Regions from separate parts of the Pseudomonas sp. zbq_18 genome, predicted to be linked through region 1. Evidence: predicted binding sites of a transcription regulator. Region 1 holds the regulator's gene; the other holds the start of a gene.
The links. Region 1 encodes FliA, which starts transcription of late flagellar genes. Its sites were predicted from a motif close to CTAAAGTTTNNNNNNNNNNNGCCGNTAA; they were not measured.

Region 1 (3,412 bases):
CTGGCCAGTCGCTGTCTCAGGCCCTGGCTCCCCTGTCCCGCAAGCGTGTGGTGCTGGTTGATACCGCAGGCCTGCCCGGCAATGATCCGGCCCTGCGCCTGCAGCTGGAAAGCCTGGCGGCCCGTGGCGTGCAGGCGAAGAGCTATTTGGTGCTGGCTGCGACCAGCCAGGCACAGGTGCTCAAGGCGGCTTACCACAGCTACAAGCGCTGTGGCCTGGCCGGCTGCATCCTGAGCAAGGTAGACGAGGCGGCCAGCCTCGGCGAAGTATTGGGGCTGGCTATCAGCCAGCATCTACCGGTAGCCTATCTGGCTGATGGGCCGAAAATTCCGGATGATCTGCAGGTGCCGCGTAGTCACCAGCTGGTGAGTCGTGCCGTTAGCCTGCAAACTGCGGAAGATCCGAGCGAGGAAGTCATGGCGGATATGTTCGCCGGCCTTTACCACCACCCAGAGCGGCGCGTGGGATAGGGCAGGCGATAGCGCTCAAGGCGTTCTAGTGTGTAGGAAAGGGTCGGTGTAGTTGCCCGACCAGCCCAGACCGGCAAGACAAGGTAAGAGAAGAACATGGGTAGTATGCATCCCGTACAGGTGATCGCGGTAACTGGCGGCAAGGGCGGCGTCGGCAAGACCAACGTGTCGGTGAATCTGTCGCTGGCCCTGGCTGACCTCGGGCGCCGGGTCATGCTGATGGACGCCGACCTGGGCCTGGCCAACGTCGATGTGCTGCTCGGCCTGACCCCGAAGCGCACCCTGGCCGACGTCATCAACGGTGAGTGCGATCTCAAGGACGTGCTGCTCCAGGGGCCCGGTGGCATCCGTATCGTGCCCGCCGCTTCCGGCACCCAGAGCATGGTGCAGTTGTCGCCTGTGCAGCACGCCGGTTTGATTCAGGCCTTCAGCGATATCAGCGACAACCTCGATGTGCTGGTGATTGATACCGCGGCCGGTATTGGCGATGGTGTGGTCAGTTTCGTGCGCGCCGCTCAGGAAGTGTTGGTGGTGGTGTGCGACGAACCGACGTCGATTACCGACGCCTATGCCCTGATCAAGCTGCTCAACCGCGACTTCGGCATGAACCGTTTCCGCGTGCTGGCCAATATGGCTCACAGCCCGCAGGAAGGTCGCAATCTCTTTGCTAAGCTGACCAAAGTAACCGACCGTTTCCTCGATGTGGCTTTGCAGTACGTAGGCGCCGTTCCCTACGACGAGTCCGTCCGCAAAGCCGTGCAGAAACAGCGCGCGGTATATGAAGCCTTCCCGCGCTCGAAATGCGCACTGGCGTTCAAAGCGATCGCCCAGAAAGTCGACACCTGGCCACTACCGGCCAATCCGCGCGGCCATCTGGAGTTTTTCGTCGAGCGTCTGGTGCAGCAGCCGATCGCGGGGACGACTGTATGACAGCAGCCAGTGGACTTCGCATGTACAACAAGGCGCAGGCCCAGGACTCTCAACATCAGCTGATCGAGCGCTATGCGCCTCTGGTCAAGCGAATCGCATACCACCTCTTGGCACGCTTGCCAGCCAGTGTGCAGGTGGATGACCTGATCCAGGCCGGCATGATCGGTCTGCTGGAAGCGTCGAAAAAATACGATGGCGGCAAAGGTGCCAGCTTCGAAACCTATGCCGGCATTCGCATCCGCGGCGCCATGCTTGACGAGGTGCGCAAGGGCGACTGGGCACCTCGTTCCGTACACCGCAATACCCGTATGGTCAGCGACGCCATCCGGGTAATTGAGGCTCGAACGGGAAGAGACGCTAAAGATCAAGAAGTTGCGGCCGAACTCCAATTGAGTCTCGAGGATTACTACGGCATTCTTGGCGACACTTTGGGCAGCCGCCTGTTCAGCTTCGACGACCTTGTTCAGGACGGCGAGCACGGTGGTCTGCACGAAGATGCCAGCAGCCACGGTGGGCCTCTGCACGGTCTGGAAGACGAACGCTTTCAGGCGGCCTTGGCCGATGCCATTGCCAACCTGCCGGAGCGAGAGCGTCTGGTCCTGGCGCTTTATTACGATGAAGAACTGAACTTGAAGGAAATCGGTGAGGTACTGGGGGTCAGCGAATCCCGGGTCAGCCAGTTGCATAGCCAGTGCGCCGCACGTCTGCGGGCTCGGCTTGGCGAGTGGCGTGCCAACTGAATCCACCGATTCCATGATTTGCCGCGCCTGCGGATACGCAGGCGTTTAGGACTGTACGGAGGTCTGACTTGGACAAGAACATGAAAATCCTCATCGTTGATGATTTTTCGACGATGCGACGGATCATCAAGAACCTCCTGCGCGATCTGGGGTTCACCAACACCGCCGAAGCTGACGATGGCGTAACGGCTCTGCCGATGCTGCAAAGTGGCAGTTTCGACTTCCTGGTGACCGACTGGAACATGCCCGGTATGACTGGGATCGATCTGCTGCGCGCTGTGCGTGCGGATGAACGCCTGAAAACCCTGCCGGTGCTGATGGTGACCGCCGAAGCCAAGCGCGACCAGATCATCGAAGCGGCCCAGGCCGGTGTAAACGGCTATGTGGTCAAGCCGTTCACGGCCCAGGTACTGAAGGAGAAGATCGAGAAGATCTTCGAACGAGTTAACGGCTGATGTTCGCCGCGAGGGCGCTATGGCAAACGATGATTCCTCTCTGGGCGAACTCGAGTCGACCCTGAAAGTCCATGCCACTCAGCTCGTCGAAAGCCTGGAAAAGGGCCGGTTCGGCGAGGCGGTGCAGCTGATCCATGAGCTCAACAAAGCGCGCGATCATGGTCTGTACCAAGAGGTCGGCAAGCTCACCCGCGAGTTGCACAACGCAATAGTCAACTTCCAGATCGACCCACGCATGCCGGAGGCCAAGGAGATCTCGCAGATCACCGATGCCACTGAACGGTTGTCCTATGTCGTGCAGATGACGGAGAAGGCGGCCAATCGCACGATGGATCTGGTCGAACAGAGTGCACCGCTGGTCAACGATCTCGGCGACGAGGCCAGAGATCTGTCCGCCGACTGGGGCAAGTTCATGCGCCGGGAAATGGGCGCCGATGCCTTCCGTGATCTAGCCAAGCGCATCGAGCTGTTCCTCGCCCGTAGCGAGCGCGACAGCCAGAAGCTGTCGGGCCAGCTCAACGATATTCTGTTGGCGCAGGACTATCAGGATCTGACCGGGCAGGTGATCAAGCGCGTGACGCAGCTGGTGACCGAGGTCGAGAGCAACCTGCTCAAACTGGTTCTGATGGCCAGCCACGTTGATCGTTTCGCCGGCATCCAGCATGACCATCAGCAGCTGCGTGCCGAGCAAGAACAACAAAAAGAGCCTTCCAAGGGTGAAGGTCCGCAGATTCATGCCGATAAGCGTGAAGACGTCGCCTCCAGTCAGGACGATGTTGACGATCTGCTATCCAGCCTTGGTTTTTAGGGCTCTAAC
Region 2 (3,412 bases), on a different contig from region 1:
GATAGCCTCCCGCCACCAGAGTGCGCCGCGCGGCGTTGGCACGGTTGGCCGACAATTCCCAGTTGCCAAACTCGCCGGTGCCGGCAAAAGGCTTGGCATCGGTATGGCCACTGACGCTGATCTTGTTCGGTACTTCCCTGATGGTTTCGGCGAGGATCAACAGGATGTCCTCGAAATAGGGCTGCAACCGCGCACTGCCGATGTCGAACATGGGCCGGTTCTCGGCATCCATGATCTGGATGCGCAGGCCGTCCTGGGTGATCTCGAAGAGGATCTGATCCTTGAACTTCTGTAACTGCGGGTTCTCATCGACCTTGGTCTGCAATTCCTGCAGCAGGAGCTCCAGGCGCTCACGCTCGATCTGCTCGGCCAGGCTTTCGGCCTGCTCCTTATTGACCGAAGCCTCCTGATCAGACTCGGCGTCGACCGCTGACTCGGCAGCGTCCGGGGCATCCTTCATCTCGGGATTGAGGGTTCGATCCGGCGCCGGTGTTGGCGTGCCTCCTAGATCGATGACGTAGGGGCTGGCGCTCTCGGTGAAGCCGATCGGGTCCTGAAAGTAGCCGGAAATCGCCTTCTTCTGCTCCGGCGTGGCCGAGGACATCAGCCACATCACCAGGAAGAAGGCCATCATAGCGGTGGCGAAGTCGGCGAAAGCGATCTTCCAGGCACCACCATGGTGGCCGCCGGCAACCTTCTTGACCCGCTTGACCAGTATCGGCTGATTGTTCTCCATGGCTCAGCCTTGATCAGTTGCCGCGCATGGCCTGCTCGAGCTCGCTGAAGCTCGGGCGGTGCGCAGGCAGAAGCACCTTGCGACCAAACTCCACGGCCAGGGTCGGCGGCATGCCGGAGGCAGAGGCAACCAGCGTGGCCTTGATCGCTTCGTAAAGATTCAGCTCCTCCTTGGCATCGTGCTCCAGGGCACCGGCCAGCGGAGCGAAGAAGCCGTAGGAGGCGAGAATGCCGAGGAAGGTGCCGACCAGCGCGGTACCGACCTTCTCACCGATCTGAGCGTTGCTCGCGCTGGCGAGGATCGACATGGTGATCACGATACCCAATACCGCAGCGACGATACCCATGGCCGGCATGCCGTCGGCGACCTTGGCGACGGCGTGGGCCGGGTGCTCCAGCTCTTCCTTCAGGCTGGCGATTTCCATGTCGAAGAGGTTTTCCAGCTCGTGCGGCGCCATGTTGCCACTGGACATGATGCGCAGGTAATCACAGATGAACTCTGTCATCCGCGCATCCTTGAGGATCCCCGGATACTTGCTGAAGATCGGACTGGCATTGGGATCCTCGACATCCGCCTCGATGGCCATCATGCCTTCGCGACGGCTTTTGTTGAGGATCTCGTAGAGCAGTTTCAGCACTTCCAGATAGAACGCATGGGTAAAACGACTGCTGAACATCGCCAGCGACTTCTTGAACACGGTCATGAAGGCGCTAGAGGGGTTGGCCTGCAGGAAAGCACCTAATGCAGCGCCGCCGATGATCAGCACTTCGAAGGGATGCACCAGCGCCATGAACTTGCCGCCGGACAGAATGAAACCGCCGATTACGCAGCCGAAAACAACCAGGATGCCGATGATCTTGACCATGAGAAAAATATGCTTGCTGAGTCAGTCGAAAGGGTTATGCAAAACAACCCTTCTATTTATCGGAAGTATTGCGCCAGACTATAGGCAGTAAAGGCGAAAAGCCAGTTTGGCTCAACCTGCATGCCCATGACTCAAGCCTCTCCGCGCAGTCTCGACAGCTGGATCAAGCAGCTCGATGCCGTGCGCCTGCCCATCGCCCGCCAGCATCATGAAATGGCGCGCCGCACCCTGCTCGATGGGCGCAAGTCGCTGCGCGAAATCGCCGACAGCATGCAGGCCAGCCCGGCTATTGCCCTGACCATTTTGCGCGAAGCCAACCGCAACGCTGGCAGTTTTGGTGAACCGGCAGAAAGCCTGGAGATGGCCCTCAATCGCCTGGGCCTGAAACGCGCGGAAACGCTGCTTGAACAGATGCCAGTGCAGGAAGAAGCCGAGATCCCACTGGCCTTGCGCCAGCTACAACTGATCAGCCTGCATGCCTCACAGCAGGCCAATGGTCTGTTTGCCGGCCGACTGGCACGCCTGTGGCAGGAAATACACTGGGGCAGCCTGCTGTTTCTGGCACCGCTATGGCCCCTGGTGGCCCACCAGCCGGCACTGTTCGAAGCCTGGGAAAGACGCGTACTTGGCCAAGGCGAGCCCGCTGCCAAAGTCGAGCGCGAACTGCTCGGCACACCCCTGCTACCGCTGTGCCTGGCACTGGCCCGGCACTGGCGACTACCGGAATGGATCTGCCAGGGCTACCGCCTGCTGGTGGAAGACCGTCGCCTGCTGGTCAAGGCGCTGCACATCGCCCATGACAATGAACATCCGCTGCACCAGCAACAGCTGCTCGATGCCGACCCAGCGCTACGGCGCTGGCTGACCCTGCCAGGCAACTGCGTGCTACTGGCCAACGGCCTGGCCCTGTCCAGCCATCATAACTGGAGCTGCCAGCACCACTTGCGCTGGCAGCGCCTGACGGGCCTGTACCTGCAAACCGCGGTAAACGAACTACAGCAACTGATCCACCAGCAGGCCGTGATGAGCGCGCGCCATCACACCGGCAAGGGTCTCTGGCACCCGACCGAAGCCCTGCTCTGGCCCTGGGACAGCTGTCGCCTGAAGGCACTCCAGCCGCCCGCCGCCCCGCCACCCCGCGACACGCTGAGCCAATGGAAACAGCACTGCTCGCGCCTGCTGGCGCAGCCAAGCGCCTTTGCCAACGTGCTGCAGCTGACCGACTGCGCTGCCGAGGCTGTGTACAGCGGCGGTATGCAGCGGGTGTTGATCCTGCTGGCCGACCGCCAACACAGTCGCCTGCACGCTCAGCAAGCCCTGGGCCTGCAGGACGCCGCCAAGCAACTGCGCCTGGACCCAGCACAGAGCCAGGTGCTGCGTAAACTGCTGGCCGAACCTGGGCAACTGCGCCTGAGCCCGGCCAATATGGCGCAGGTTTCCGCCCTGCTGCCCGGCACGCTCAAGGCCCTGTTCAACGGCGAACACCTGCTGCTGCGCTCGATAGCCCATAACGGCCGGGTGGCGATGCTGCTGATCGTCGATCAGGGCGGCGGCGAATTCGGCGCCACTCAGCTGCAGGTATTCGGCAAGACCGTGCAGTGCATCGAGCGTGCCCTCAGTACGTTCGCTCGACGTAGCAGTTGAACCCGCCGTAACGTTTTCCGCCGCCCGGCGCCGTCAGCATTCGCTACAATCCGCCCTTCCCCTCACGCCACGGAGCCTTTTATGTCCGCCTTCTCCGGCCTGCCGCTAGTGATCGAGCCCGTCGACCTGGCCACTCGCCTGCAGGCTCCCGAGCTGATTTTGCTCGA

Region 2: a site for FliA is predicted at 1,658-1,685, ahead of motA (flagellar motor stator protein MotA). Genes of this name have one in related genera too.

The regions. Positions count from the first base shown of each region.
Region 1 is NZ_JBICIT010000008.1:247,423-250,834, forward strand. It holds gene flhF (flagellar biosynthesis protein FlhF) at 1-470, shown strand, start outside; gene fleN (flagellar synthesis regulator FleN) at 567-1,400, shown strand; gene fliA (RNA polymerase sigma factor FliA) at 1,397-2,140, shown strand; gene ACF8C6_RS06600 (chemotaxis response regulator CheY) at 2,221-2,595, shown strand; gene ACF8C6_RS06605 (protein phosphatase CheZ) at 2,615-3,403, shown strand.
Region 2 is NZ_JBICIT010000009.1:209,283-212,694, forward strand. It holds gene motB (flagellar motor protein MotB) at 1-736, opposite strand, end outside; gene motA (flagellar motor stator protein MotA) at 750-1,601, opposite strand; gene ACF8C6_RS08430 (HDOD domain-containing protein) at 1,722-3,245, shown strand; gene ACF8C6_RS08435 (rhodanese-like domain-containing protein) at 3,327-3,412, shown strand, end outside.